DNA from 3 places in the Shewanella sp. MEBiC00475 genome. Region 3 is predicted to be linked to each of the others. Evidence: predicted binding sites of a transcription regulator. Region 3 holds the regulator's gene; each other region holds the start of a gene.
The links. The regulator NrdR, encoded in region 3, represses ribonucleotide reductase genes. The targets are predictions, from matches to a motif close to AAACACNANATNTNGTGTTT.

Region 1 (10,539 bases), 1.2 Mb from region 3:
CAACCAGTGGTTGTAATCGTATAGGCGTTTTCATTGCGTCGTTATACCTTACTTGCGCGCTGGATGATATATCTAAGGAAATAATTTTCACTTGCTAGGGTCTGTTGAACTTTTCCGGTTAAATTTTGTTCGAGATAAAAGCGTTTTAATTGAGGCGAGAGGATTGCTGCCTAGTAATCTAAGCATAATTATCTCAACAAAGAGTAAAACGCTTTTAGCCGAACCCTTCGGGCAGCGTTTGTTGGCCATTTCTACAGCGTTATCGGCTTTTTATGTAGAATAACTACAACACAAAGCCTCTGCCTTATAGCTCATGTTTAAGTAAGGACCAACAATTCGCTGCCAAACCAACCTTGAAAGATCCACAGCCCTTAAACAACACAGATTAAATAAGTCTGATTTGTCGTGCATTATTGATTCAATACGCTCTATTAATACATTTTTGTTTGATGATTTAAATCATTGTACCCATTCAGTTAAACATAGTCGAAATTGACCTTATTTTCGAGTCACACAGAGGGAGACTATGTTGAGTAATTGTCAATTTAAAGAATGAAATGTGGTATATTGCGCTTCGATTTCACCATTGAAGCAATACCAATGACGTTAATCTGGTTGTTGTGGTCTGTATATTAGGGCTAACGCTAACCGAATGGGTAATCGCTAAAATTGATATCTAGCAATGCTGTGGTTCAGTAACAATTAAGCTTTTCTTCAGTCAACGTTAAGTTATTGGCAGGATAATAATTGTGAATAATTGTGAATAATTGTGAATTATTGTGATTTGATACAATTGTTTGTAACAAAGACATCATCACATTACGCGGCCATTTAGTAGTACAAATATTTTGCATTTTTGTCGTTATGCGAAACAATTTAAACATGTTAATAGAGTTTTTATGAAACGGACCTTACTTCTCGCACTATTTATTTTTTCTAATGCAGCCACTGCTGTTGAACCCTTATTTGAAACACCGCAAGACATGGAACCCACTTGGATTGATGACATCCTGTCGGTGTTTGGTGCAGATGGCGAGTTTGATGATACCAAAGCGATTGATATGAGCTATTTGCCGACAGCTTATTACACCCCGGAAAAAAAGTTTGGTGTCGGGTTATTAATGGTGGGCTTGTATAAAACCGATAATGCATCGAGTGAAGAACAACCATCATCATTAGTATTGAATTCATTTGTATCTATGAATCAATCCTATGGTGTTCAAATTGAAAATATGACGTTTTTAAACCAAGGAAAACAGCGATTATTACTTGATTTAGAGCTGCACAATGAAGCTGCTGTTTATTATGGTGTTGGGATTGATGAAGGAGATCAAGACCTTAATCATCATGAATTCGATGAACAACTGTATAGTTTTAAACCTCGCTGGATGACCGAGATTGCCAGTCACTATTTTATTGGTGTTGGAGCTGACTTTATTTACACCAGCGCCGATAGTTTAGAGCTGGTTTCTACTGGGTTGTCAGTGGATTCAAGTGATATTTTACCGAATAATTTTAGCTCTGGTGTGGTTGTTTCTAGTATTTATGATTCAAGGGATTACCGTTTAAATGCGACCAAAGGGTGGTTATTTCAGGTCGATGCCGGTTTATATCAAAATGATCAATATGATTCGTTTTCTACCTATAACATCGAGTTAGCCAACTATATTGACTTAAGTTCAATGCCGGGATTGATCGCTTGGCAAGTTCAAGGCCATCTTACCAGTGGTGACGTACCTTGGAGCTTGTTACCTGACCTTGGTGGATCCGATGCGATGCGTGGTTACATTAGAGGTCGTTATCGAGATGAACAAATGATGATGGGCCAAGTTGAATACCGATTACCGATATTTCAACGTTATGGCATGGTATTTTGGGGTGCTGTTGGCAGTGTAGCGCCTAAAGTGAGCGAGCTAACCGACACCTTATTAACGGCTTACGGTACTGGATTTCGCTTTAACATTAAAGACAATATTAATTTACGTCTTGATGTTGGGGTGGGAGAAAATGAAACTAATTTCTATTTAAATGTGAATGAAGTTTTTTAAGACAATGTTATTGTAAATGACACTATGTTTGATGATGCTTTTTAAGGTCACTATTTGTAGATGACAATTTTCAAAGTAACAATTTCCAAGGAAACAATCGATAGTGAAATGCCAATTCCGATGATGACATTAATGATGCGAATAAAGCGTATGCTGACAAGCTATCCTAATATTAGGGTATCTACCGCGGCTTGTGTGGTGGGCACCAGAGTATTGATGATATTTGGCCTTTCATGTGGTTTGCTGCAAAGCAGCAGTGTATTAGCGGGTGAAAACCAAGATAAATGTCTAAAGACCTTTAATTATTCTATTTATCTTAGTGGGCTGCATACAGGTAAAATGACTCGTATTGAGAAATGGCAAGGTAAGTCAGCCATCATCACTTCAAAAAGTGAAGCCAGTATTTTGGGTATTGGCACTCAGTATCGACAGCGAAGCGAAGTATCATGGTCAAATATCACTAATGAATGGCTGACCGATAACTTTCATCAACAGGTTAGCGGTTTTCGCTCTCGAGACATGCAAGTCACCGTGGCGAATAATGGTCTTGAATCTCAGGTTGATCTTGATGGCGATATCACGGCTTATCAATCAAAAACGATTCCTTTAAGAGATGTTGATACCTTAGCGATTCAAATACGTGAATACCTTATTCGCGGAAGACAACAATTTGCTTTAGTAAGGCAGGCCTCTGATGCGCTTGAGCCTTATCAATACTATGTTAAAAGTGCAGTAACAGCGACTATACCCCCTTGGGGTGAAATGCAATTGATACCCGTTGAGCAAACGGGAGCAGATGAGGTAACCTATTTTTTTGCGCCAAGCATGAATTTTCAACTTGTAAAAGCCCATTATCATGGTTTCATTCTCCAAGGCCTTATTGAGCTTGATAGCTATGTGTCATCCTGTGATATCTTCACAAAGAGTTCCCCATTAGGTTAACCTAGCTACCTTTAACCGTGATTTACTTGAAGCCAGTGGCAATAGCCTAATCGCTAACGTTTACTGCGCTATTGAACCGACTTAAACCAATATCTATCGTCTATCATAGATGATTTTAAATGGTTGACCTGGCTTCCTGATGGCTTGGATATCAGTATAATTGACATCTGATATGTCAATTGGAGTGAGCATGGCCAAGGTGATCAATAAAGCCATTTTTAGCAGTAGAGTGTTCTCGATAAACCAAGTGACTTACCATACTTATCATCGGGTGATGAAACATATTGATCCCGTACAACAGGGTCGTTATTACAAGTTAAATTTTGTGTTGCGACAACCAAAAGTAGGTGGGGTGTTCAACTGTGAAAAATGCATAGTGAATTTATGGGGAGGGTGTATTTGTTTCGTCCTGATAAATATGAACACAGCGTGAGTAAGATTGAGTCAGGCAAACGTGTGCTATTAAGCTTGGCCTTAAATATTTAAACAAAAGCATTCACATTTCAGTATTCATATTTCAAAACGCATATCTCAATCTTAAAATGCCAATATCCAACGCTAAACATTCAAAAGAAGGCACTAGCAGTGACAGTTTAACCTTCGTGAGCCAGCTTGGTGTTGGTGTGAATTTGTTGAGTTAACGCCGTTGTCGGTTGTTCTGGGCTATTTGGTACAGTGTATTGGCGTTTAGTGACCACTTTAACGCCCTCAGAAGAGAGTTTGAGATTTAAATCGCCATTAGGCACACAACAACAGGGTAGACACTGGTCGGCTTTAAGTTCTGCAAGAGGCTCGCAAAAATAGTTTACTTCTCCAGATATGACTGTGGTTTTACAAGCACCGCAAAATCCATTACGACACTCTGAAAATACTTTTACTTTTTTCGATTCAAGCGCTTCTAATAAACTTGAATGTTGGCCGTCAAACAAAATAACCGGCTGTCCTTTCAAGCTTATAATAGGCGCTTTTTTGAAAAACTTTTTATAGGTCAAAATCTAAAAACTCATCGCCATCAACAGAAGAGTCAATTTGACCAACAAGATAAGATGACACTTCTACTTCTTGTGGGGCAACTTGCACAGCATCACTTTCTAACCAATTCTTCATCCACGGTAACGGGTTTGATTGATCTGGATACGGTTGTGGTAAATGTACCGACTTCATCCGTTGGTTCGTAATAAATTCAACATACTGACATAGAATTTGTTCATTTAAGCCTATCATTGAACCGTCTTTGAATAAGTATTTAGCCCATTCTTTTTCTTGCTCTGCTGCTTTGACGAATAAGTCATACGCTTCTTGTTTACACTCAGCAGCAATTTCGCCCATTTCTGGATCGTCTTTACCGCCTTGCATTAGGCTTAATATGTGTTGAGTACTGTTAAGGTGTAATGCTTCGTCACGGGCAATTAAACGAATAATTTTAGCGTTGCCTTCCATGACACGACGCTCTGCAAAGGCAAACGAACACGCAAAACTGACATAGAAACGAATAGCTTCTAAGGCGTTAACTGACATCATGCATAAATAGAGTGATTTTTTTAGGATACGTGAGTTAACCGTAATTGATTCACCATCGATAACGTGAGTACCTTCACCTAAGAGGTTATTAATCTGGGTGAGTTTAATCAGGTCATCATAATAAGCCGCAATATCACCAGCACGCTTTAATATTTCTTCATTCTGGACAATATCGTCAAATACGACAGAAGGGTCGTTAACAATATTACGAATGATATGAGTATATGAACGTGAGTGAATGGTTTCAGAAAACGACCATGTTTCAATCCACGTTTCTAATTCTGGCAGCGATACCAAAGGCAAAAATGCCACATTTGGTGAACGACCTTGGATAGAATCGAGTAAGGTTTGGTATTTAAGATTAGATAAGAAAATGTGTTTTTCGTGATCAGGTAAATCACCGAAATCAATTTTGTCACGGCTGACATCAACTTCTTCTGGACGCCAGAAAAACGATAATTGCTTTTCAATCAACTTTTCGAATACTTCATATTTTTGTTGATCGTAGCGAGCCACATTAACCGATTGACCGAAAAACATAGGTTCTTTGGTTGAATCGTTAGGTGTTTGACAAAATGTAGAGTAAGCCATTATTTAGGTGTCCTGATAACGCATTTTCCAAAAAGCGGGGAAGACCCCGCTAAATATTGATAAAGTGATGATTAGATCTTACACGCACCGCCACCGCAGCCATCGTCTTCTTCTTCGACAGCGATAATGTCATCAAACTGATCAGAGGCACCGTCGCGAGTATTATGATAATACAATGTTTTAATGCCCAGTTTGTATACGCTTAGTAAATCTTTGAGCAATGTCTGCATCGGCACTCGACCGCCTTCAAAACGGCTTGGGTCGTAATTAGTGTTAGCTGATATTGCTTGGTCAATAAACTTCTGCATTAAACCAACAAGTTGAATGTAACCATCATTATTAGGCATGTTCCAAAGTAATTCGTACTTGTCTTTAAGTACATCAAAGTCTGGTACTACTTGTTTTAGTTGACCGTCTTTACTAGCTTTTACGCTGATTAAACCACGTGGAGGCTCAATACCATTAGTCGCGTTTGATATTTGCGATGAAGTTTCAGACGGCATTAATGCAGAAAGCGTTGAGTTACGCAAACCGTATTGTTTAATATCGCTACGTAAACTTTCCCAATCCATGTGCAATGGTTCGTCACAAATTTTGTCTAAATCGCGCTTGTAGGTGTCGATGGGTAAAATACCCTTTGAGTACGTTGTCTCGTGGAATAACGGACATGCGCCTTGCTCTTTTGCCAAGTTCATTGACGCTTTAAGCAAATAGAACTGAATCGCTTCAAAGGTTTTGTGGGTTAAGTTATTAGCTGAACCGTCTGAGTACTTTTTACCATTCTTGGCTAAGTAATTAGCAAAGTTAATGACACCAATACCGAGGGTACGACGATTCATTGAACTCGTTTGCGCTGCTTTAATTGGGTAATCTTGGTAATCAAGTAAGTTATCTAATGCACGTACGGCTAAATCAGCTAACGGCTCAAGCTCAGATAAATCTTGGATTGCACCTAAGTTAAGTGCTGACAAGGTACATAACGCAATTTCACCGTCTGGATCATTGATGTTATTCAGTGGCTTAGTCGGCAAGGCAATTTCTAAACACAAGTTAGATTGCTTAATTGGTGCCACTTTTGAATCGAATGGACTGTGGGTATTACAATGATCTACGTTTTGAATATAAATACGGCCAGTAGAAGCACGCTCTTGCATCATCAATGAAAACAGTTCAACGGCTTTAATTTGTTTTTTACGGACACTGCTGTCTTGCTCATACTGAAGATATAAACGTTCAAATTCGACTTGATCTTCAAAGAATGCATCGTAAAGGCCAGGCACGTCTGATGGACTGAATAGGCTAATGTATTCACCTTTAATCAAACGTTGGTACATTAATTTGTTTAACTGCACACCGTAGTCAAGATGACGTACACGGTTATCGTCAACACCACGGTTGTTTTTCAATACAAGTAGCGATTCAACTTCTAAATGCCATAAAGGATAGAAAAGTGTAGCTGCACCACCACGTACGCCGCCTTGAGAGCAAGACTTAACCGCAGTTTGGAAATATTTATAAAAGGGTAAACAACCTGTGTGGAATGCTTCGCCGCCACGAATAGGGCTGCCTAAGGCACGAATACGACCAGCATTAATACCAATACCTGCGCGTTGGCTCACGTATTTAACGATAGAAGATGCGGTTGCATTGATTGAATCTAAGCTGTCATCACACTCAATTAATACACATGAACTGAACTGACGGGTAGGTGTACGTACGCCTGCCATAATTGGCGTAGGCAGAGAAATCTTAAATAAAGATGTCGCATCGTAGAAATCTTTAATGTATTTCAGACGGATTTCTTTCGGATATCGAGCAAACAAACATGCTGCTACCAAAATGTACAAAAACTGTGCGCTTTCATATATTTCATGAGACACACGATTTTGTACTAGGTATTTACCTTCAAGTTGCTTTACTGCTGCATACGAGAAGTTCATGTCACGCCAGTGATCAATATAGGTATCAAGAATGTCTAGTTCTTCGCGGCTGTAGTCAGCCAATATATGCTTGTCATATTTACCAATATCAACCAACTTGGTGACATGATCATATAACTTAGGCGGTTCAAATTGACCAAAGGCTCTTTTACGTAAATGGAATACCGCTAAACGGGCTGCCAAAAATTGGTAATCAGGTGATTCTGGGGAGATCAAATCAGCCGCTGCTTTAATGATGGTTTCATGAATGGCTTCAGTCGGAATGCCGTCAAAAAACTGCAGGTGAGATCGAAGTTCTACTTCAGATACTGAGACGTTTTTTAATCCCTTGGCTGCCCAAGTGATCACGCGATGAATTTTATCTAAATCGATCGGTTCACGTTCGCCACTGCGTTTAGTGACTGTCATATTGCTATTCATTGAAGAGAGGCCTTGGTTCTATATCAAAACATGTGATCTGTTGTTGGATGCCGTGCTGCTGGATTCGATCCGAATCAGTTACAAAACAATTCCATGTTAAAACAATCAAGCTTAATGTATTCACAACATAGTATAAATACCAATACATTTAGTTAGCATCTACGTTCTTTATAATGTAAAGGCGTAGTGTTTTGATTGTCAGCCACACACAAGATATGGTGCTATTTAAAATCTTAGATACAAGATAATGAGGTTTGAGCCTTTTTGCAAGCCACAATTTCATTAACTTGTTGTGGATAACTTGAGGATAAACCGCAGGGTTAGTGACGGCTAACCCTAGAGCCCAAATTTATAACGAGTTTTTGATAAGTGATATTTTTTCAACCGTTAAATGAGAAAAATTCGATCGCTACAATAAACAGCGATCAATAAATTATGCTCATTTTTATATTGATCTTTTACCACTTTTGATCGTCAAGTGATCGTGATCATAATCAATAATTGGTGATTCACCATAAAGACTCATTTGTTGATATCCCATCACTGAATGTCATTATTCTGCAAAAAATTGTTTTAACGATGCACCGTGTTTAAATTGACATCTTGATGGCCATAAATCGGGCGTATCATGGGGTGATAAATATCCCCAAAGCGCGACACCTCCAAGCATATTAGCATTATGTGCAGCGACTAAATCACGCTCTGCGTCACCTAAATACAAAATATGTTCTGGTGGTGTTGCTATTTGCTGCGCCGCTAACAACATTGGTGCCGTATGTGGTTTGGCATAACGGGTGCTGTCACCACTAATGATTGCTTTAAGCTGATGAGTTAAATTTAGTTTTTCAATGAGAGGACGAGCAAAACGAGCAGGCTTATTGGTCACCACTCCATAAGGGATACCTTGCTGATCTAATAATGTCAGCAGTTCAGGTAAATCTGTAAACAAGCGGCTGTAATCGCCATTAATACGGGCATAGTGGTGTAGTAACCCTTGTTGAATACGGATTTGCAATGCTTCATCAGCATCCGGAATAGCCGTTTTAACCAAAAATAAACTGCCGTGAGAGGCTGCATGACGCATTTTATCGAGTGGCTGAGCGCTAAAACCCGCATCATCCAAACTCAAATTAAGCGCATGTATCAAATCTGGTGCTGTGTCAGCAAGTGTGCCGTCAAGATCAAATAAGACCCCTTTAACATCATTTTTATGCACTGTGATGTTCCTAAAATGAGATGTTTAATGCCACAATAAAGTGACCAATACAGAAGGGAAGTGACTGACGAACCGCTATTGTGCTTATCGTCAGCGTTATATCATCGAGTGATATCAATCGTCTATCGTTTAAGCGAATGCTTATAATCGCGCTTAATCGATTATTGATACCACTTGGCTAGTCGCTGATTTTCTGGGTGGCGATCATATAGTTTACATCAACACTTTTAGTGTACTTAAATACCCCAGATAAAGGATTGTAGGTAATGCCTAAAGCATCTCTACACAGTAAGTCAGTATTGTCGACTAATGCTATCAGTTCAGAGGGGCGAATGAACTTACTGTGATTATGGGTGCCTACGGGTAACATTTTTAATAAATATTCGGCGCCAATAATGGTTTGTAAGTAAGACATAACATTACGGTTAATCGTGGAGAAAAACACAAAGCCATTAGGTTTAACCATGTCACAACACGCCTGAATAACCGATTGTGGCTCGGGTACATGTTCAAGCATTTCCATACAAGTCACTACATCGTAATATTCGCGGTGGGTGTCGCGGTGTGCTTCAGCTGTCGTTTTTAGGTAATTGACTGTGACGCCAGACTCCAAAGCATGCAGTTTTGCTATTTCAAGAGGTTCAGTCCCCATATCAATACCATCAACATGTGCACCTAAGCGCGCCATGCTTTCTGATAAAATGCCGCCACCACAGCCAACATCAAGCACTTTCTTATCAAAAATTCCATCAGCGGTTTGGTCAATGTAGTTTAAACGCAGTGGATTAAGTAAGTGTAATGGCTTGAACTCGCCATTGAGATCCCACCATGTTTGTGCCATGGCTTCAAATTTTGCGATTTCGAGGGGATCAACATTGGGTGTCGATTGTTCAGCATGTGACATAACGTAACCTAATTGTTTTAAAATCTATGGCGGCTATTATAGCGATAACCTTTACGAATAAAAGTGAACAATGGCAACCATTGTTCACACTTGCTTATAAAATATCCATTTATGAGTGTTAAATTGTTATTTTGCATTCATCAGTGTTTACATCCTAAATTCATTGAGGTTAATTTTTGTTAAAAAATAGCCGTATATTAGCTAATTAATAAACTAAATCAGCTGAAAATATTAGCTTTTTTATAATTTTTAATAGTGAGAGAGGATTTGGCAGGTCTTTGCTCTGGCGACATTAAATATCTGTGTTAGAATGCCAAATCACGTTTTTAAGCTAGATAATAATATGGAAGTTTTATTGTCAGCTCACTTTAGAGGAACGCGCAGTTTATGACTGATCTGGCATCATCTATTTCGCCAATTAACATCGAAGACGAACTTAAGAATTCTTACCTTGATTATGCTATGAGTGTAATTGTAGGTCGTGCATTACCTGACGTCCGTGACGGTTTAAAACCTGTTCATCGTCGAGTATTGTTCGCAATGAGCGAATTAAAAAACGATTGGAACAAACCATATAAAAAATCTGCTCGTGTTGTTGGTGACGTAATTGGTAAATATCACCCGCATGGTGATACTGCTGTATACGATACGATTGTACGTATGGCGCAACCTTTCTCGTTACGCTACACATTAGTTGACGGACAAGGAAACTTTGGTTCGGTCGACGGTGACTCCGCTGCGGCGATGCGTTATACCGAAATTCGCATGCAAAAGTTGGCGCATTCATTATTAGCCGACCTTGAAAAAGAAACTGTGGATTTTGTGCCTAACTACGATGGCACCGAGATGATCCCTGCGGTATTACCAACTCGTGTACCGAATCTATTAATTAACGGTTCATCAGGTATTGCGGTCGGTATGGCCACCAATATCCCACCACATAACTTAACGGAAGTG
Region 2 (10,539 bases), 1.6 Mb from region 3:
ATCGATTAGTCTTGGTGCCGAGCATGTCGGTGAACGCAGCACTAACTCTAGCTCATTCGGTATTCCCGACGGTTATGTGCCTGGTTATACCGTGGTCGACACAGCCATTAGTTATGATGTTGAACGTTATAAAATTCAGCTGAATATTAATAACTTATTTAACAAGTCATACTACGAAAAAGCAATGTTTTTGGGTGGTCTACCCGGCGAAGAGCGTAATGCAAAGTTAACCGTAACGTATCGTATTTAAGAACGTGACAATTAGGTAATAAAAAGCACTGTCTTTGACAGTGCTTTTTTATGCCAATCTAAGACTGACCCGAACGTTTAATAAAACCCTATTAACTAGGATCGTCATGATTAAAGCGATGAATCACCTGATTGCTGCTTCCGCGCCACAATAGCGCGGGGTCAGCTTTATCTTGTTCAAACTTACCGTCAATCATCACATCAACTAAGTTGATTATATTTTGCTGTGCGACACTAAGATCGGCCAATTGATAACCGGTCCACAGCCAAATGTCCTTACCAGGGCATTCATTCTTTACTCGCGTAACCAGTTTTAATATAGCATCGAGATTAGCGGGATGCAGTGGATCGCCACCACTTAACGATAAGCCTCGGCGATAAATACGCCTGTCGGTTAGATCCTTAATGATTTGATCTTCTAACGCTTGGCTAAATTCATGCCCAGCATCCACATGCCAAGTGCTTTGGTTATAACATCCCTTACAAGCATGCTCGCACCCACTGACAAATAACGTGCAGCGGGTGCCCTCACCGTTGATCACATCAATACTATGATAAGCACTGTAATACATTATAAATGCTTCACTCTGCGTTTGACTTCTTCTTGCTTGCCAAAGTTGAATGGTCTTGCATCTGGGCTGCCCAGATAACCACACACTCGACGAATAACAGATACTCGGCTAGGCTCATGGTTACCACATTTAGGGCACACAAACCCCTTACTTGTACAATTGAACTCACCAATGTAACCACAATCATAACACTCATCAATAGGCGTGTTAGTGCCATAATATGGCACTCGGCTGTAGCTATAATCCCAAACGTTTTCAAGCGCTTCTATATTATTTTGCATGTTAGGGTATTCGCCGTAGCAAATAAATCCACCATTGGCTATAGCTGGATATGGTTGTTCAAAATCAATTTTGTCATAAGGGTTTACACTTTTTTCAACATCAAGATGAAAACTATTGGTGTAATAACCTTTGTCTGTTACCCCTGCCACTACACCAAATTGCGCGGTATCAATCTGACAAAAACGACTGCATAAATTTTCACTTGGCGTACTGTATAAACTAAAGCCATAACCTGTTTCTTGCTTCCAAGATTCAGTCGCTTGCTTTAAATGATTAATGATAGCGACAGCTTTTTCACGTAATTCTATGTTATCAAACACATGCTTTTCATTGCCATACAAAGCATTTATGGTCTCATGCAGGCCGATAAAGCCTAATGAAATTGATGCTCGACCATTTTTGAAGATTTCACTAACATCATCATCAGCATTTAAACGCACGCCACAAGCACCTTCCATATACAAAATAGGTGCAACACGGGCTTTGACTCCCGCTAAACGTGCAATGCGAGTATCTAATGCTTTACGAGCGATTAACAAACGCTCATCGAGTAATTGATAAAAACGCTTTTCATCCTTACCCGCTTCTAAAGCAATACGCGGTAAATTGAGGCTTACAACACCTAAATTATTACGACCTTCGTGCACCAATTGACCATCCTCTTCATAAGTACCTAAAAAGGATCGACAACCCATTGGGGTTTTAAATGAACCAGTGACTTCTACTACTTGGTCATAATTTAAAATATCAGGGTACATGCGCATAGTTGAACAAGTTAACGCCAGCTTTTTAATATCATAATTAGCGTCTGTTGCTTTATGATTAACACCGTCTTTAATGGCAAAGACCAATTTAGGAAATACTGCGGTTTTACGGTTTTTGCCTAGGCCAGCCATACGTACAGTTAGCATTGATTTTTGAATTAAGCGACACTCCCATGACACACCTAACCCAAAACCGAAAGTAACAAACGGTGTTTGGCCATTAGCGGTATGCAAGGTGTTGACTTCATATTCAAGTGACTGGAATGCGTCATGACATTCTTTTTCAGTTTGCGTCATCGCATAACCTTCTACGTCAGCCACTTGCCATTTTTTTGCCACTACAAGATGTTTTTGATAGCTGATTTGTACAAACTCAGCTAACACTTCATCAATACGGTTAATCGTTGTGCCACCATAAATATGGCTGGCCACCTGGGCAATAATTTGTGCCGTAACCGCCGTTGCGGTAGAAATAGATTTTGGCGGCTCAATTTCAGCATTACCCATTTTAAAGCCATGGGTTAACATGCCAGCCAAATCGATTAACATGCAGTTAAACATTGGGAAAAACGGTGCGTAATCTAAGTCGTGATAATGAATTTCACCCTTTTCATGTGCTTCGACAACATCTTTAGGTAACAAATGAGTTTTAGCATAATGCTTAGCAACAATACCAGCGAGAAGATCACGTTGAGTTGGAATAACTTTGGCGTCTTTATTGGCATTTTCATTTAAAATTGAGTTGTCTGATTGCTCAACTAAGCCTCGAATCGCACAATTTAATTTACTTTGTGCTTCACGGTGTTTGTCTCTGTCATGACGGTATTCTATGTAATGACGTGCTACCGATTTAAAAGGCCCCGACATCAGTAAATTTTCAACGGCTTCTTGTAGTTCGAGAATATCCACTTCAGTTTTCGCAGCCATTTGCTGTTCAACCGTTTGTGCTAACTGCAATGCATATTGGTCATCGGCTTGACCCGCAGAGTCCATAGCGGCCACCACAGCTTCTTTAATACGACATCCATCAAATGCAGTATGACATCCATCTCTTTTCACTACAACTAGCATACGGCCATCCTCGAAAGCACTACATATAGCACTTAAATTCAACATAAACACAAGATAGAGGGTATTAGACACGCTAATCAGGAGTGTTACTTTGATCCAGATCATAATTGTCGGCAGTACTTATGTTGAAAAAACCTTGCTGTTAGCCATAAATAATGTAGGGATTTACAGAGAACAAATACCACAGAAGAATTTAAAATTGTTTAACGAAATAGGATGTTTTTAGCTATAAAGCCTGTCATGTCCAAACGTCACTAGTGTGTTAGCCTACGACCATATTAATCACTATTAATGGATAATGACCCATTGATATCGACTAACTTATTTATTACTAATAGCGGTTTTATCGATAGACGCAAAGGTTAAGAAGAAAAAAGAAGTTAACTAGGAAAGTCATAATCAATGCAATTCTCGGCACCGATATGCCTATAGAGAAAAGATAGATAAGTTGCCCGACAGTAAGACTCAAGATGTTAATAATCTAAGACAATGATGTACATTAAATAATAGACTCTATGTATAACAGGCCTAATACATTAATAAAGCAGCATGTACACCAAGAGGCAGTGCCACGCATAGACATGCAAGCACTACCAGAATTGGAGACCGCTATTTGTTATTTAATGTCGCTTTAAGTAAATGTTGAATATCCATTACAGCTTGTTCACCGGCAATAATGGCTTCTTTGGCACGGTGAAACTCCATAGTGCCAATATCACCGACATCAGGAACAATACAAATATCAGGTGGCTCGCCCATTAAACGTGAGCGTTTATGGCGTTGCTCTAAAATATCCATTGATTGCGACATAACAGCCAACATACCTGGATGGGATTTTGAACTGCCAAGAGCAAACTTATCAGATAAGCCATTCATGTAATCTTTGCCTTTACCCCATAAATCCATAAAGCCAGATTCAAGCTCGCGCTTTTCATCGATAGGCTCAGACTTAGTGGCTTTTCGGCTTTTTACTTGCTCTGGAATTAAGTGCATTTGCCCACGACGATGACCATTTAAATCCACCGCAATAACGATATCGACTCCCATAGAACGCGCTAATGACACTGGCACAGGGTTAACTACGGCACCATCAACTACCCAGCGGTTTCCTTGCTGAACAGGCGGCAAAAAACCCGGCATTGAACACGAGGCTCGAACCGCATGGCGTAAGTCACCTTCTTTAAACCAAATTTCTTGACCAGAATATAAATCTGTTGCCACTGCGGCAAAGGGACGCTTCAGTTGTTCAATGTTAAGATCACCAATGCGATTAGCCAACACATCAAATACTTTTTCGCCACTGATTAAACCGCCTTTACGCCACCCTAAATCCATTAACCCGAGCACATCCCAACTCGAAAAGCCGCTCACCCAAGTTTCAAGTTCTGCCAAATGATTATTTGAATAAGCTGCACCGACTAAAGCTCCAACAGAACAACCAGCAATTTTATCAGGATAAATATCTAATTTTGCTAAACCATTTAACACCCCAATGTGGGCCCAACCTTTCGCCGCTCCACTGCCTAGCGCTAATCCCACGGTGAGCTTTGTCATCTTAATTCCTTTCATGCTCGATATATTAACTCTTTACAATATTATTTGGTTCAATAAACCACTAGTGATGCCAAGCAAAGACAAAAATGTAAAGCTAAAAAATAGCATAACTAAAGCGACTCTTGTTGGCTATAGCAAGGTGAAACCGTTATAATCCTTGGCTAGCATTTTTTAGGGGATTTACCTTTGCAATTTACCGATTTTTCGTTGGACAAGCGCCTGCTTGACAGTTTAAAGCACCTTGGCATAACTACGCCTACCGATGTTCAAGCGCAGGCACTGCCCATTGCCTTATCAGGTAAAGACTTAATGGCATCTTCTAAAACGGGATCGGGTAAAACCTTAGCGTTTTTATTGCCTGCTATGCAACGGGTAATATCCACCAGAGCATTGTCGAAAAAAGATCCTCGGGTACTTATATTATTACCGACTCGTGAATTAGCCCAGCAAGTTTATGGCCAATTACGTTTATTAGTCGCCAATACCCAATATAAAGCCATTAGTGTACTAGGCGGTGAGAACTTTAACGACCAAGCTAAAGCCTTGTCTAGAGACCCACACTTTATTGTCGCCACCCCAGGACGTATTGCAGATCACTTACAACAACGTCATTTATATTTAAACGGCTTAGAGTTATTGGTTCTTGACGAAGCTGACCGCATGCTCGATTTAGGCTTTGCACCACAATTAAAAGCCATTAACGATGCCGCAGATCATAAACGTCGTCAAACACTGATGTTTTCGGCCACATTAGATCATGACAGCATTGGCGACATTGCAGCAACCTTGCTCAAAACGCCCAATCATGTGTCTATAGGCGAATCTTACACCGAGCATAAAGACATTGAGCAACGAATTATTTTGGTTGATCATTTAGACCATAAACAAGCCTTGCTAAAACACATTTTAACGCAAGAACAACACAAGCAAGTCATTGTGTTTACTGCCACTCGCTCTGACACCGACAGAATTGCAACATTATTGGCCGCAGAAGGTTTTGTCACCTCAGCACTCAGTGGCGACTTAAAACAATCGGCCCGTAACCAGATTATGGACCAATTTGCTCGTGGCCAATCGCAAATACTTGTGACGACAGATGTGGCATCACGCGGCCTCGATTTAGTTAACGTATCGTTAGTGATTAACTTTGATATGCCAAAGTTTGCCGAAGAATATGTACACCGTATAGGTCGAACAGGTCGTGCAGGTGCCAAAGGCGACGCAGTATCATTTGTAGGCCCTAAAGATTGGGACAGCTTTAAAAAAGTGCAATTATTTTTACGTAAAAACTTTGAGCCTACTGTTATTGAGGGCTTAAGAGCTAAATTTAGCGGTCTAAAAGATAAGCCTCAAGCAAGCAAAGCGGGTACGAGTGCAAAAGCTGCTGTCATCAGCAAAAGAGTTAGTGCGCCTAAAAAACCTAAAGCTGCACCAAAGAGTGATAAACGCTTTATTACTGGCGTTGATGTCGGCGACGCGCCAGTACGTCGTAAAGTCAAACCGATTCAAATTATTGAAGACGATAGCACAGTAGAAGATTAACTCGCACTCAAACAACGATAACCAAATAATGAATGTAGGGTAATCCATTGCCTTACAACAAATGAACGATAACGAGCATGCCAATGGCACTCTCGAATGAATAAACCAGTAAGGATTAACATGAAAATTTGTGGTGTTGAATTAAAAGGCGGTGAAGCCATTATTTGTTTACTGACCTATGAAGGTGAAACATTTAATGTACCAGCATGTCGTAAAGTGTCATTCAGTATTTCACAATCGGCAACGACTGAATCAATTCGCGAATTCAACTTTGCGTTTCAAAAACTCATGACCGATTATAAGGTCGATGAAATTGCGATTATTGAACGTGAACAAAAAGGTAAATTTGCTGGCAGTGCTACCAGCTTTAAACTTGAAGCAGCAATTCAATTAAGTGATATTCCTGTATCACTTATTTCTCCTGTGATCATCAAAGAGCAATTAAAGCGTAACCCGCCACAAGTTGACTTTGATTCATTGGATCTAAAACGCGTCCAACTTAATGCTTTTGACGTTGCTTATGTTCAGCATAATCGACTCATCTTCGGTAAAGTGTAACTTACTGCCAATGTTCTTATTGGCATTACCGATATCCATACAGATATCGGTAATGCCAACATAAATCAGTTAATCTATGTCAGACACTAAAGCTAAAGCTCCTAAAGCACCTCCTAAAATGCCGATTAAGTCGGCAAGCCAAACATTAAAACCTAAAACCGACATAAGTCAGTTAATCACCAGTGCCGACATAAAAAAAAGGCAGAGTGAACAAAGCGCGTTACGTTATTTGAGTGGTTATCAGCCAGATATTGTAGATAAAATTAGCCAATTAGTGGATACCAAAACATTAGGCGCCCACTTTTTAACCCGTTACCCAAAAATGCACGACATTCGTACCGACAAAGCCTTATACGATATGGCCATTGAATTAAAAAACACCTATATGCGTCAATCTGACCCATTAGCCAAAGTGATTTTTGATGACAAAATTAACTTAAGCCATCATGCCTTAGGTTTACATTCTTATGTTAATCGACGTCAAGGCAATAAAGTCAAAGCTAAAAATGAAATTAGGATTTCATCTCGCTTAAAGCACATCCCATTTGAACTCCTGCAAATGGTGGTCGTACACGAACTGGCTCACCTGCGCGAAAAAGATCACAACAAACCATTTTATCAACTGTGCACCTTTATGCTGGCAGATTATCACCAGTTAGAATTTGATATGCGAGTTTGGTTAGTTGCAGAAGAAGTCGGCCAGTCGCCCTACGCGAAATAAATTATACAGTTTGGACCCGCCAAGGTGGATTTAAACGGTTATCACCCGCCCAATACAGTTTGAGCTTATTGCCGCTGGGATCGAATAACACCGCTTCACGCCACAAATAAGTTTCATCTGTCGGCATTTGGCTAAATACTATGTCTTTCTCTAGTAATTCATTCACCCACTCATCAAGTTTAGGATGTTCAAAGTAAATCACCGCGCCATGAGTCATAGGCTCAGACTCTAATGACAGCGAAAAAGAGCTCTCACCCATTGGGCATTCAAAACGAGCGTAATGCGGCGTATCCACGATTAAGGTAAAGCCTAAAATTTGATAAAAGCTAACGGCCTTATTCATATTCGACACAGGTAATGTCACTTGATTGAGGTTCATAATATCCTTTCAATATCGTCAACAAGAGCACGAAATTATCACAAATGCTGTTTCATCATAACGTAACGCTCAGGGCTACCTGTAAATTTAGGCACAGTGCCAATGATAGTAAAACCCACTTTTGGGTGAAATTGCGGTGCTTGAAAATCTAACGTATCAAGTTGCGTAATCAGGCAACCGTGCTTAATCGCTTCGACTTCGGCAATTTTCATTAATTCTTGACCTAATCCCTTACCCCGATATAAATCATCAACCCAAACCACATTGATAAGAAAGTTATTATAAATGGTACGACCTGCTACATCTCCGATGATTTCACCCTTATCATTACGCGCAACGATGGTGAGTGGCTCAGTGGTTTTATCACCTAAATGTTCAACGTTAAATTGACGTAAACCAGTAGTGAGCAAAGCCAATCATTATATACGTTTTGAACAATATAAAATCTTTTCACAAATAAAGCATAACCAATTGTAAATTAATACATTTAAGTGAGTTAGCGGGGATAAATCCAATTGTATTGTCTGTGTCGTACTTGTGACAATAGACATATATGATAATCAAATAAAAATATATAATGTTCCAAACTCATTAGACAATTGGAGTCAAAATGAAACAGAATAAAGATAAATTAGTAAGAAGTGTTATTAACATCAGCTCAAGTAAAATGGGCGTTGGTGATGACGACTTAGGTGATATTCTAATGCAGTCATTTATTAACTCTCTTATTCAATTAGACCCATTACCTTCCACCATTATCTTATATAACTCTGGTGTTCTATTATGCACCAACGATTCTGCAGTTTTAGAGTCTCTTAACGCCTTAGAAGCTAAAGGGGTTAATATTTTGTTATGTGGAACATGTGCTGATTTTTATAATATAAAAGATAAGATTGGTGCTGGCACAATTTCTAACATGTATACCATTGTAGAAACCTTAAACCGTTCAGATAAAATTATTAATCCTTAATGATGAATTTATATTTTGATAACGGTGCAACCTCTTTTCCAAAACCGCCACAAGTGTCTCAAGCTATAGCTCAATATTTAGATGTCGATGGGGCGCCCTATGGTCGATCTTTCTATGAAAAAGCTTTTAAGGTGTCATCTGAAGTAGAAGAGTGCAGAGATTTACTGGCTGGTACGCTATCAATCCCTAACCCAGAAAGATTGTCTTTTACCCCAAATGCAACATTTGCTTTAAATTCAGTGATTAAGAATTTTAACTATAAACATAAACGCGTATTGGTATCACCTTTAGAACATAATGCTGTCATGAGGCCTTTACATTATTTAAAAGAAAAAATGGCAATAGAGATTGAATTTCTACCAGCAAGAAAAGATGGCACTATCGATATTGATAAAGTGAATATTAATAAGTGTGATCTCGTCATCATTTCCCATATGAGTAATGTAAATGGTGTTATACAGCCGATTAAAGCCTTAAAAAATATTCTCGAAGATGTTCCCATTCTGTTAGATGCTGCACAATCTGCTGGGCATATTCCTATAGATGTTAAAGATTGGGATATCGACTTTTTAGCGATTACGGGTCATAAATCTCTGCTAGGTCCAACAGGCACCGGAGCGCTTTATACATCACCGAAATATACCATTGAGCCTTTATTACATGGTGGAACGGGAAGTCATTCGGAATTTTTAAGTATGCCAGAGGATTATCCAGACTTATTTGAAGCAGGAACACCCAACATTGCGGGTATTTATGGCTTACATGCCGCACTCAAAAATAGGCCACAATCACTCCATTCTCAAGATGCTTTTTATACACTGTTAAACAAACTAGCCACTATTGATATCATAAAACTTTATGTCTCTACGGATAGAAATAACCAAGGTGAATTGTTTTCGTTTAAATCCAAGGATCACAGTGTTTCTGAATTAGCGTTTAAGTTATACAAAGATTTTGGGATCCAAACTAGAGTCGGTCTACACTGTGCTCCGGTTGCTCACTCATATTTAACTAGTTCTCCAGAAGGATTGATACGTATTGCGCTGTCACCGTACCATAGTGATGAAGATATAGACTATTTGTACAACGCTATAAAAAGATGTGTTAACCATGGATAATAATATTTTATACCTCTTCAATAATACAAGGGCGGTCATTTTAGCTCACAAAGCTATTCGTCAAATGAACCTTAAATGCTTAATCATACCCGTTCCTAGAAGTATTAGTTCACAATGTGGTATGTGTATTGAGACTAAAAAAAGCAATGAAGTTGATATCGATACTACCCTAGAAGAATTAAATATCGCCTTTAAAAAATGCTCTGGCTATAGCAAGTAGTAATCGCTTAATTACTTGTTGATTGAAATAATCACCAATCAACATACATAAACAGAATATTTAAAGACCCCCATTTAAAACGATGATAAAAAGTCATTTAATAAATACAAACTATAACGTTTGTTAATTGTAGTTTTTATGCTATTTAACACGCTCTAACAAATATTGTATGTGGTTTTGTTTAACTCTTTGTTTAACTTGGTGGCAATGTTTACTTTGGTCATGTTATCTGTAACTAGGTTTTAGGTTTTCTCTATTTTGCTAAAAAGCTATTCACAAACTTAATTATATAAACAGCAAGTTAACTTAATATTTAGTTGGATATATAAAACACGTTCAAAGCGAAGTAGGTCAGTGTAACCTAGAACTATGCGAAATTAATTTTTTGTAACCGTACAATAATCAAAAGTGCAGTCCTTAGGCTGCACTCTCTGTTCCCATTACAATAATGATATTAATCATTAACCTTAGCGCGTTAATCTCCATAGACTAATCTAAGCCCCTAATCATAGAGTAAATAATCATAATGCAAATTCGTT
Region 3 (10,539 bases):
TGATAGCATTAACGTGAATCAACTTGTTAAATTCATTAAGCTTACGAACTTCATCCTTATAGTAAGCTTGAGCTTCGGTCACACTGGCTTTTGCTTTGCGGTTATCTAGTGTTAGTAATACTTGTCCTTTACTGACATGTTGGTTTGATGTGACTTCAATACTGTCTATTTTCCCTGCTACTTGTGGCGCTATCATTACCGCATGAGTAGCAGCAAGTTTCCCTATTAAAGTAACCGATTGTGAAAGTTCATGTTTTTCTACTGTTGCGGTCACGACAGGGATGATTTTATCTGTCTTAGGAGACTTTTGGGCCGCGATAACGCTAGGCGTTGTCACCATATATACTAAAAGCAGTATGGATATTGAAAAGAGAAATGAGCCAAGATTTTTGATCATTTGAATATGCATCTCAGTAAAGAATAATTGAAGATGTTGTTGTACAACAACAGTCGCTAAAGCTTTTATATGGAGCCTGAATATTGTATTTATTTTTACATCGTTGAGTGTCAGTTTATGTAAATTTTTGGCTTTTATTTGTAACAGGGATCGTCACTTTGGCTATGGATATTAATGAGTAATAGTAATGAAAAAGCCATATCAAATGATATGGCTTTCACTACTATTATTAAGTTGAGGAAAATTAAGCTTAATAATGTTTTATGTCAAAACATTTACGAACCATTATTTTTCAACTGGTTCGTTGGTAAATTCAATGTTTTGTTTTTTATTAGCTGGTGTCACTCCCATAAAGTACTCATAACCTTCACCTGATGATTGTTTTTTAGCTTCTTCATCATTAAGTTTTATACTGGTTTGGTCAGAAAATAAGGTGTATTTAGCCTTAGTTTTTTTAGGCGTTGGCTGCGCTTGGTTGGCTACTGGCTTAAGCACACCGTTTGGTGCTTCAGCTGAAACAACTTTTGCCTTATCACTTGATGAGTTTGCTGTAGTTACATTTGTGAATTTATAATTAAATACACCATTACCTTCAATGTTTTCCACACTGGATTTATCTTGGTTTTGGTAAGATGCTAGAATGCCATGTTTGCCCAATGGCATTTCATGGAATAGTTTTTTACCCGTACCGATTTTAGTGCCATTGATATACCAATCAGCTGCTACGTTACTCACTAATGTAACCATCGCTGATTTTAGGCCTAACTCTTCATTCAATATTGAATCAATTTTATTGTTATAAGAAGGTTTAAACTTCATAGCCACTTTATAATGTAAATCACCCTTCATGTTCATGTTGGCATCAATGACTTCATATGACAATAAAACACTTTTGTCATTTAAAAAAGGTGATTCATTACGAGTGCTAGATAAAATGCTACTTTTTGACTCTTTTAAACAATCAGCGATTGACTGATACTTTGAACATTCGGTAGAACCATTAATATTCACTGGCAATGTACTACTTGATTTGGATAAATCAGAAATTAAACGGTTCGTAATGTCAGTTTTTAGTTTAAATAATTGTTGACTTTTGTCGGAGCGTTTTTTATTTATCGCCTCATATTCAGCGATTATTTCAACTTTTTCAGCTTCAAGACGTTTACTGTCTTGCTCGGCCTTTAACGTTAATTCATCAACTGTATAAATAGATGCTTCAATTTGCTTATATGTTTCAGCAAGCGCTGTTTTAGCTCGAATAATCTTTGGTAATTCGGAAATTAATTCATCATATCGCTGTTGTTCAGAAGCAATTGTTTTTTTCAGACCTTCTGCGTCATAAGCTTTTTTATTAAGCTGTGAGAATTTGTCGTTAACAGTAATTAGCAGGGTATCGATATCGTATTGATTTTCAATTTGATTGAGAGTCTGCTTTTCTGACGTGGTAATGACTTCGAGTGCCGCAAATGAGTTGCTTGCGTATAAGCACAATAAAGCAAGGCTAAATGAACCGTATCTCACTGATTTCTCCATTAAAATTCTCTGCAATCTGGAACCATCGACACTCTGTATTAGGCTGGGTGTAATCAGCAAAGAGTATTATAATCCATTAATATTTTATAATACTGAAGTTATTTTTGCTTTACAAACAGATTGTGGTGCATTGTTCACAATAAATTGACAAGTTTTTGACGCATGTTGATAAATCGCTAGATCAAACTCAGAAATATTCGACAAAATAAATAAAGCAGAGTGTTTTGGCTCTGCTTTATTATTTAACGCTATGCTTTAAGCGTATGATTACACTTAAACTCTGGATAAAGGTGGAATGACCGCAATAAATGAGCATATTATCCAGAATGGAGGTTACTTATTTAAACGCTTATATTTTAATCTATGCGGTTCCATTACATCTGTTCCTAAAGTCTCTTTTAGCCAGTTAGAATATTCAGTATAGTTTCCTTCATAGAAACTCACTTTACCTTCGTCACGGTAATCCAGAATGTGGGTCGCAATACGGTCTAGGAACCAACGGTCATGGGAAATAACCATTGCACAACCAGGAAACTCTAATAACGCTTCTTCTAGTGCACGCAGTGTTTCTACATCCAGATCATTGGTTGGTTCGTCGAGTAATAATACGTTGCCACCGGCTTGTAATAATTTGGCTAAGTGGACTCGGTTGCGCTCACCACCCGATAATGAACCAATTATTTTTTGCTGATCGCCACCACGGAAGTTAAAGCGGCCTACGTAAGCACGGCTAGAAATTTCAGTGTTGTTGATCCGCATAATATCTTGGCCGCCAGAAATCTCTTGCCACACGGTATTTTTATCATTCATTGAGTCACGGAACTGATCAACTGATGCAATTTGAACCGAATCACCGACAGAAATAGAGCCACTGTCTGGTTGTTCTTCGCCTGAGATCATTTTGAATAAGGTTGATTTACCTGCACCATTAGCACCAATAATGCCGACGATAGCCCCCTTAGGAACCGTGAATGTCAAATCGTCAATCAGAACGCGGTCACCATATGACTTGGTTAAATTAGTCACTTCAATGACTTTGTCGCCTAAGCGAGGTCCTGGTGGAATAAATAATTCATTGGTTTCGTTACGCTTTTGATAATCATTAGTGTTCAATTCTTCAAAGCGAGCCATACGGGCCTTGCCTTTAGACTGACGACCTTTGGCGCCTTGGCGCACCCATTCTAATTCTTTTGCAATGGTTTTTTGACGAGCACTTTCAGTTGAAGATTCTTGCTGTAAACGGGCATTTTTTTGCTCAAGCCATGAAGAGTAATTACCTTCCCATGGAATACCTTCACCACGGTCGAGTTCTAAAATCCAACCCGCGGCATTATCTAAGAAGTAACGGTCATGGGTAATGGCCACTACGGTACCGTTATATTCTTGTAAGAAGTGTTCTAACCATGCCACTGATTCAGCATCCAAATGGTTGGTTGGTTCGTCAAGTAACAGCATCTCTGGTTTTTCAAGTAACAGGCGACAAATGGCTACACGTCGACGTTCACCACCTGAGAGCACTGCAATTTTTTCATCCCAATCCGGTAGACGTAATGCGTTTGCCGCTCGTTCAAGAATATGATCAAGGTTATGGGCATCTTGAGATTGAATAATAGCTTCTAATTCACCTTGCTCTTTAGCTAGGGCATCGAAGTCTGCATCTGGCTCTGCATAAGCAGTATAAACTTCATCTAAACGTATTAATGCATTTTTGGCTTCGCTTAATGCCTCTTCAACAGCTTCGCGAACGGTTTGTTGTTCGTTTAAGCGAGGTTCTTGCGGTAAATAACCTATTTTTAGACCGGGCATCGGCCTTGCTTCACCTTCTATTTCGGTATCGATACCCGCCATAATGCGCAGTAGAGTTGATTTACCTGAACCGTTTAATCCGAGTACACCAATTTTTGCACCGGGAAAAAAACTTAGAGAGATGTCTTTTAATATTTGCTTTTTAGGCGGGACAATCTTACCCACTCTAAGCATGCTGTATACAAATTGAGCCATAATGATACTGTCTAATTGTCAACAAAGATGAAGATAATTCTACTGCATTATGAGCTGAACTCAACAGGCAATTGTATGATTTAATTTTGGGTGTTTTTAAGCTTAAACAAGCTCCTTAATTAGATCGCTTTGTTGCTTAAACATGAATCGTTTTGTATTAAGAACACAGTGAATTTCATGTTGTTTCTACTGTAAATCATTATCGTTGCAGGGTAGAATACCGCGCAACCCTACTATATAGATAATGATGTTGGAGCTACCATGTTGAAGAAAGCGATGAATATTGCGGATTATGATCCAGAATTATTTAAAGCCATTGAAGACGAAACTTGTCGTCAAGAAGAACACATCGAATTGATCGCGTCTGAAAACTATACCAGTCCACGTGTGATGGAAGCGCAAGGTTCTCAGTTAACCAACAAGTATGCCGAAGGTTATCCAGGTAAGCGTTACTATGGTGGGTGTGAATTCGTTGATGTGGTTGAAACATTAGCGATTGAACGTGCAAAAGAATTATTTGGTGCAACTTACGCCAATGTGCAGCCTCATTCAGGCTCACAAGCAAACAGCGCTGTATTTATGGCGCTATTGCAACCAGGTGATACCGTTTTAGGGATGAACTTGGCTCATGGTGGTCATTTAACTCACGGTTCTCCAGTTAACTTCTCTGGCAAGCTTTATAACATTATTCCTTACGGTATCGATGAGTCTGGCAAAATTGACTATGACGAAATGGAACGCTTAGCAATTGAGCATAAGCCTAAGATGATGATCGGCGGTTTCTCAGCGTTTTCAGGAATAGTTGATTGGGCTAAAATGCGCGAAATCGCTGATAAAATTGGTGCGTACTTATTTGTCGATATGGCACACGTTGCAGGCTTAATTGCTGCTGGTGTTTATCCAACACCAGTCCCACATGCCCATGTAGTTACGTCTACAACACATAAAACGTTAGCTGGCCCACGCGGCGGGATTATCATTTCTGCAGCCGATGACGAAGTGTTATACAAAAAACTCAACTCAGCAGTATTCCCAGGTGGCCAAGGCGGCCCGTTAATGCATGTTATCGCGGGTAAAGCGGTTGCATTTAAAGAGGCATTAGAGCCAGAGTTTAAAGTATATCAACAACAAGTGGTTAAAAATGCAAAAGCTATGGTTGAAGTATTTTTAGCTCGCGGTTATAAAATCGTCTCTGGTGGTACAGAAAACCATTTAATGTTGGTGGACTTAATTGGCCGTGATTTAACAGGTAAAGAAGCTGATGCCGCATTGGGTAATGCAAACATTACTGTTAACAAAAACTCAGTGCCAAACGATCCGCGTTCACCGTTTGTTACTTCTGGTATCCGCATTGGTTCACCGGCTATTACTCGTCGCGGCTTTAAAGAAGCTGAAGCAAAAGAATTAACCGGTTGGATTTGCGATATTTTAGATGATGTATCTGATACCGCAGTTATTGAGCGCGTTAAAGGCCAAGTATTGGCCTTGTGTGCTAAATTCCCTGTATATGGTTAATCGCTATTGATGATAGGCATACAGGTTTAGGTTAACCTTGTGTCGCAAATAGGATAAACTTTAATGGCCGCTAATTGTTAGCGGCCATTTTGTTTTTTCTGCAGGAGGTTCAATGCATTGCCCTTTTTGTAGCGCGACCGATACCAAAGTTATAGATTCTCGTTTAGTGGCAGATGGTCACCAAGTCCGTCGCCGCCGGGAATGTACCGAATGTCATGAACGTTTTACTACATTTGAAGGCGCTGAATTAGTTATGCCTCGCGTCATAAAACGCGACGGAACTCGGCAACCCTTTGATGAAGATAAGCTGCGTGGAGGCATGTTGCGGGCAGTTGAAAAACGTCCAGTCTCAATTGATGAAATAGAGCAAGCTCTCACCAAAATCAAATCAACATTGCGAGCCACTGGCGAACGTGAAGTTAACTCTGAAATGATTGGTAATCTAATGATGGAACAGTTAATGAGCCTTGATAAGGTTGCCTACATTCGCTTTGCGTCTGTGTACCGAGCCTTTGAAGATGTGTCTCAATTTGGTGAAGCCATAGCTAAACTGCAAAAATAATTACTGATTAAAGCAATGTTTATCGTGTGATGTGTCTATGTCACTCGTGTAAATAACATGGCATCGAAAAAGAGATACCTACCATGCCTAACTGGTCTAGCTTCGATATTGAAATGATGAGCCGTGCCATTATGTTGGCAGAGCGGGGACGTTATACCACTCGGCCTAATCCTTGTGTGGGATGTGTGATTGTTGCTGATGGACAGATTATTGGTGAAGGTTTTCATCAACGAGCAGGCCAAGGGCATGCCGAAGTCAATGCTCTTCAAATGGCGTTTGATAATGGCTTTTCTACCGAAGGCGCGACCGCTTATGTCACTCTTGAACCTTGTAGTCATTATGGCCGCACGCCACCTTGCGCTTTAGGCTTGATAAACGCCAAGGTAGCTAGAGTTGTGGTTGCTGTTACTGATGCTAACCCAGAAGTGTCTGGCAGAGGTATTAACATGCTTCGTGATGCAGATATTCAGGTTGATGTGGGATTACTGACAGAACAAGCTTATGCCCTTAACCTTGGTTTTATGAAGCGGATGAAGACAGGAGTTCCTTGGGTTACGGTTAAAATAGCCGCCAGTTTAGACGGTAAAACCGCGTTATCTAATGGGGTATCAAAGTGGATTACCGGTGAAGCTGCACGAGCAGATGTACAAAAGTATCGTGCTAGCCATTGCGCATTAATCACCGGTGTTGAAACCATTCTTGTTGATGATCCTAGCTTAAATGTTCGCTATGAAGCGTTAGGTGAACTAACCACTCATCATACCAAAGATGAAATATTCCAACCTTTAAGAGTGGTGCTCGATAGTCGAGCAAGATTAACTGCAGCTCAACAGTTGTTTGCGATTAAAAGTCCGATATTGTTAGTTTCTGGTCGTCATTATGCAGACAGTGTTAAAGCGACATTTCCTGAGCATGTGTCTTTTTTAGTATTAGAGTGTGACTCGTCAGGTAGAATCCCGTTATTAGCCTTGCTAATGTATTTAGGTGAAAATGCTAATGCTGTATTGGTTGAAGCGGGCGCCACTTTAGCTGGGGCATTTGTCGCTCAAAACTTAGCCGACGATATCGTACTTTATCAGGCGCCTAAACTATTAGGCAGCCATGGACGGAACATGTTGCAGTTACCTGATTACAATGCAATGGAGAAAATTCCTGCATTGCACTTAATTGATGAGCGCAACGTTGGACAAGATAAGCGATATATCCTCAGATATAATCAACCATATTAATGTGCGAGTTGTGAGGCCTAAAACCTGAGCAACAGCAAAGTTTAAAAGCAAAAAGTGAGTCATTATGTTTACTGGGATAATCGAAGCCCTTGGTACATTACGTAAAATTGATCGCAAAGGTAACGATATTCGTTTAACCGTTGCCAGTGGTAAGTTAGATTTGGCTGATGTAAAGCTAGGTGACAGCATTGCCACAAACGGAGTGTGTCTAACCGTAGTTGAACGATTAGCTGATGGCTATGTTGCAGATATTTCGGCCGAAACTGTTGGATTAACTGGTTTCAGTCATTATCAAGTTGGCCAAAAGGTAAATCTTGAAAAAGCGGTGTCAGCCACCACAAGGTTGGGCGGACATATGGTCAGCGGCCATGTTGATGGGATTGCTAAGGTTGAGCAATGTGCTTATCGAGGCAAGGCAATAGAATTTTGGTTAGCGGCTCCAGTTTCATTACAACGATATATCGCACATAAAGGGTCGATCACAATTGATGGCGTTAGTTTAACTGTTAATGAAGTTGATGGAGCACGTTTCAGGTTAACCATAGTGCCTCACACTGCGGGTGAAACTACGCTGGTGGATCTAAAAGTCGGTGATAGTGTCAATATTGAAGTCGATTTGATTGCTCGTTATTTAGAACGTTTAATGCAGCCTCAAGCAGAGCATACACCGCCTACATCTGGTGTGACCATGGAACTGCTCGCTAAGTCAGGTTTTTTGCGTTAACGACCACAGTAAATAATATTTGTGCCCAAACAAAAAAATATTACCAATAGATTTAATACCTCAAGATTAAATCAATAACTAAATTAATAAAGGTCTGACAATGGCGTTACATAGCATAGAAGAAATCATTGAAGATATTCGTCAAGGTAAAATGGTTATCTTGATGGATGATGAAGACAGAGAGAATGAAGGTGATTTAATCATGGCCGCTGAAAAAGTGACGCCAGAAGCAATCAACTTTATGGCAACTTATGGCCGAGGATTAATTTGCCAAACGTTGACCAAAGAACGTTGTCAGCAACTTAATTTACCTTTAATGGTTACTAACAATAATGCCCAGTTTACAACCAACTTTACAGTATCTATAGAGGCGGCAACGGGTGTTACAACCGGGATTTCGGCCCATGATCGTGCAGTGACGATACAAGCTGCAGTGGCTAAAGATGCTAAGGCAGCAGACTTAGTCCAACCCGGCCATATATTCCCATTGATGGCACAAGAGGGTGGGGTATTAACGCGAGCAGGCCATACAGAAGCGGGTTGCGATTTAGCCCGTTTAGCGGGATGTGAACCTTCCGCAGCGATTGTTGAAATTTTAAATGAAGATGGCACCATGGCTCGTCACCCAGATTTAGCCAAGTTTAGTGAGAAACATGGCATTAAAATGGGCACAATTGCAGACCTAATTGAATACCGTAATACTAACGAAACCACTGTTGTGCGTGAAGCTCAATGCAAATTGCCAACCCGTTTTGGTGAATTTACTATGGTGACATTTAGAGACACTATTGATAATCAACTTCACTATGCCTTAGTTAAAGATGAAGTGAAGCCAAATTGTTTAGTGCGGGTACATTTACAGAATACCTTTAATGATTTACTGCATTCAGAACGCGACCAAAAGCGTAGTTGGCCATTAGAAAAAGCCATGGCGCTCATTGCGTCTGAAGGTGGTGTTTTAGTGTTACTCGGTAATGACGAACATACCAGTGATGTACTGGCTAAAGTCAAAGCATTTGAAGCCGAGGACAATGGTCAATCACCCGCGCCAGCTCAATGGCAGGGAACATCACGCCGTGTGGGTGTTGGATCGCAAATTTTGGCAAGTTTAGGTGTGACCAGTATGCGCCTATTAAGTTCACCAAAACGTTACCATTCATTGTCAGGCTTTGGCTTGGAAGTGACCGATTATATCGCCGAATAATATTGGCTGATGGTAAATTTAACAATTTCATTAATTGCATAGAGCTCAGGGCTAATGGCTGTGATATCATAGCGCCTCTTTTTGCCCCGAGCTGGGTGCTTTAGCTAATTTAGGTAAGATAGAATGAACATAGTTCAAGGTAATATCGAAGCGAAAAATGCCAAAGTGGCGATCGTAATATCGCGATTCAATAGTTTTTTAGTTGAAAGTCTGCTTGATGGTGCAATAGACACATTAAAGCGTTTCGGCCAGGTCAGCGACGACAACATTACCGTTGTTCGAGTACCTGGTGCAGTTGAATTACCCCTTGCCGCTAAACGTGTTGCGGCAAGTGGAAAGTTTGACGGAATCATAGCATTAGGCGCTGTCATTCGTGGCGGCACACCTCATTTTGATTTTGTTGCTGGTGAATGTAACAAAGGTCTTGCACAAGTTGCATTAGAGTATGATCTTCCTGTTGCGTTTGGTGTATTAACTACAGATACCATTGAGCAAGCTATTGAACGTTCAGGTACTAAAGCAGGTAACAAAGGTGGCGAAGCAGCCCTTAGTTTGCTTGAAATGGTTAATGTACTGCAACAATTAGAACAACAGCTGTAAATAGTAGGAAAAGTATGAAACCTTCAGAGCGCCGTAAGGCCCGCCGTTTAGCCGTTCAAGCCATTTATTCATGGCAGTTAAGTAAAAATAATGTTGCTGATGTAGAACATGAGTTTTTAACAGAACAAAACACTGACGGTGTTGATGTGGCTTATTTTCGTGAATTGCTAACGGGTGTAGCATCAAAAACTGCGCAGATTGATGAGTTGTTAAAACCACATCTTGACCGTAATTTTGAAGAAGTGTCACCAGTAGAAAAAGCCATTGTGCGTTTGGCCACTTACGAGTTAACCTTCCGCAAAGATGTGCCATTTAAAGTGGCCATTAACGAAGGTATTGAGTTAGCAAAAGCCTTTGGTGCTGAAGATAGTCATAAGTTTGTTAACGGCATGCTTGATAAGTTAGTAAAACATAAGTAACACCAGAACGGTATCTTCGGATACCGTTTTCAATTCTTATTAATTGTTTCAAAATTAAGGTGGACGGTTTACCGTACCAGACTGAATGTGAAAGAATTTGATCTCATCGAACATTACTTCCGCAATAAAGGTCAAAAAAGGCGCGATGTTGAGTTAAGCATTGGCGACGACTGTGCGTTAGTGAATCCAGCCGACAATAAATCTATCGCTATTTCTTGTGATACCCTTGTTGAAAATGTCCATTTTTTAGCTGATATTCCGGCTCATGCTTTAGGGTATAAATCGTTAGCGGTTAATCTTTCTGATCTGGCGGCTATGGGGGCTGAACCCGCGTGGTTTACGTTAGCCCTGACAT

Region 1: a site for NrdR is predicted at 7,667-7,686, ahead of nrdA (class 1a ribonucleoside-diphosphate reductase subunit alpha). Genes of this name have one in related genera too.
Region 2: a site for NrdR is predicted at 2,984-3,003, ahead of nrdD (anaerobic ribonucleoside-triphosphate reductase). Genes of this name have one in related genera too.

Annotation. Positions count from the first base shown of each region.
Region 1 is NZ_CP039928.1:4,689,300-4,699,838, reverse strand. Features, by position in the region: gene FCN25_RS20770 (PA4780 family RIO1-like protein kinase) at 1-34, opposite strand, end outside; gene FCN25_RS20760 (BamA/TamA family outer membrane protein) at 900-2,048, shown strand; gene FCN25_RS20755 (hypothetical protein) at 2,109-2,990, shown strand; partial or broken gene FCN25_RS21215 (2OG-Fe(II) oxygenase) at 3,181-3,476, shown strand; gene yfaE (class I ribonucleotide reductase maintenance protein YfaE) at 3,584-3,982, opposite strand; gene nrdB (class Ia ribonucleoside-diphosphate reductase subunit beta) at 3,972-5,102, opposite strand; gene nrdA (class 1a ribonucleoside-diphosphate reductase subunit alpha) at 5,174-7,462, opposite strand; gene FCN25_RS20730 (HAD family hydrolase) at 8,016-8,678, opposite strand; gene ubiG (bifunctional 2-polyprenyl-6-hydroxyphenol methylase/3-demethylubiquinol 3-O-methyltransferase UbiG) at 8,857-9,582, opposite strand; gene gyrA (DNA gyrase subunit A) at 9,970-10,539, shown strand, end outside.
Region 2 is NZ_CP039928.1:342,098-352,636, forward strand. Features, by position in the region: partial or broken gene FCN25_RS01505 (TonB-dependent receptor) at 1-250, shown strand, start outside; gene nrdG (anaerobic ribonucleoside-triphosphate reductase-activating protein) at 342-821, opposite strand; gene nrdD (anaerobic ribonucleoside-triphosphate reductase) at 821-2,938, opposite strand; gene rssA (patatin-like phospholipase RssA) at 3,548-4,492, opposite strand; gene FCN25_RS01525 (DEAD/DEAH box helicase) at 4,679-6,034, shown strand; gene FCN25_RS01530 (DUF3010 family protein) at 6,155-6,592, shown strand; gene FCN25_RS01535 (YgjP-like metallopeptidase domain-containing protein) at 6,711-7,313, shown strand; gene FCN25_RS01540 (VOC family protein) at 7,315-7,692, opposite strand; gene FCN25_RS01545 (GNAT family N-acetyltransferase) at 7,731-8,108, opposite strand; gene yedF (sulfurtransferase-like selenium metabolism protein YedF) at 8,303-8,662, shown strand; gene FCN25_RS01555 (aminotransferase class V-fold PLP-dependent enzyme) at 8,662-9,780, shown strand; gene FCN25_RS21290 (putative Se/S carrier-like protein) at 9,845-10,000, shown strand.
Region 3 is NZ_CP039928.1:3,484,908-3,495,446, forward strand. Features, by position in the region: gene FCN25_RS15560 (efflux RND transporter periplasmic adaptor subunit) at 1-340, opposite strand, end outside; gene FCN25_RS15565 (hypothetical protein) at 683-1,918, opposite strand; gene ettA (energy-dependent translational throttle protein EttA) at 2,264-3,931, opposite strand; gene glyA (serine hydroxymethyltransferase) at 4,193-5,446, shown strand; gene nrdR (transcriptional regulator NrdR) at 5,559-6,008, shown strand; gene ribD (bifunctional diaminohydroxyphosphoribosylaminopyrimidine deaminase/5-amino-6-(5-phosphoribosylamino)uracil reductase RibD) at 6,092-7,237, shown strand; gene FCN25_RS15590 (riboflavin synthase) at 7,302-7,961, shown strand; gene ribBA (bifunctional 3,4-dihydroxy-2-butanone-4-phosphate synthase/GTP cyclohydrolase II) at 8,062-9,165, shown strand; gene ribE (6,7-dimethyl-8-ribityllumazine synthase) at 9,289-9,765, shown strand; gene nusB (transcription antitermination factor NusB) at 9,780-10,184, shown strand; gene thiL (thiamine-phosphate kinase) at 10,272-10,539, shown strand, end outside.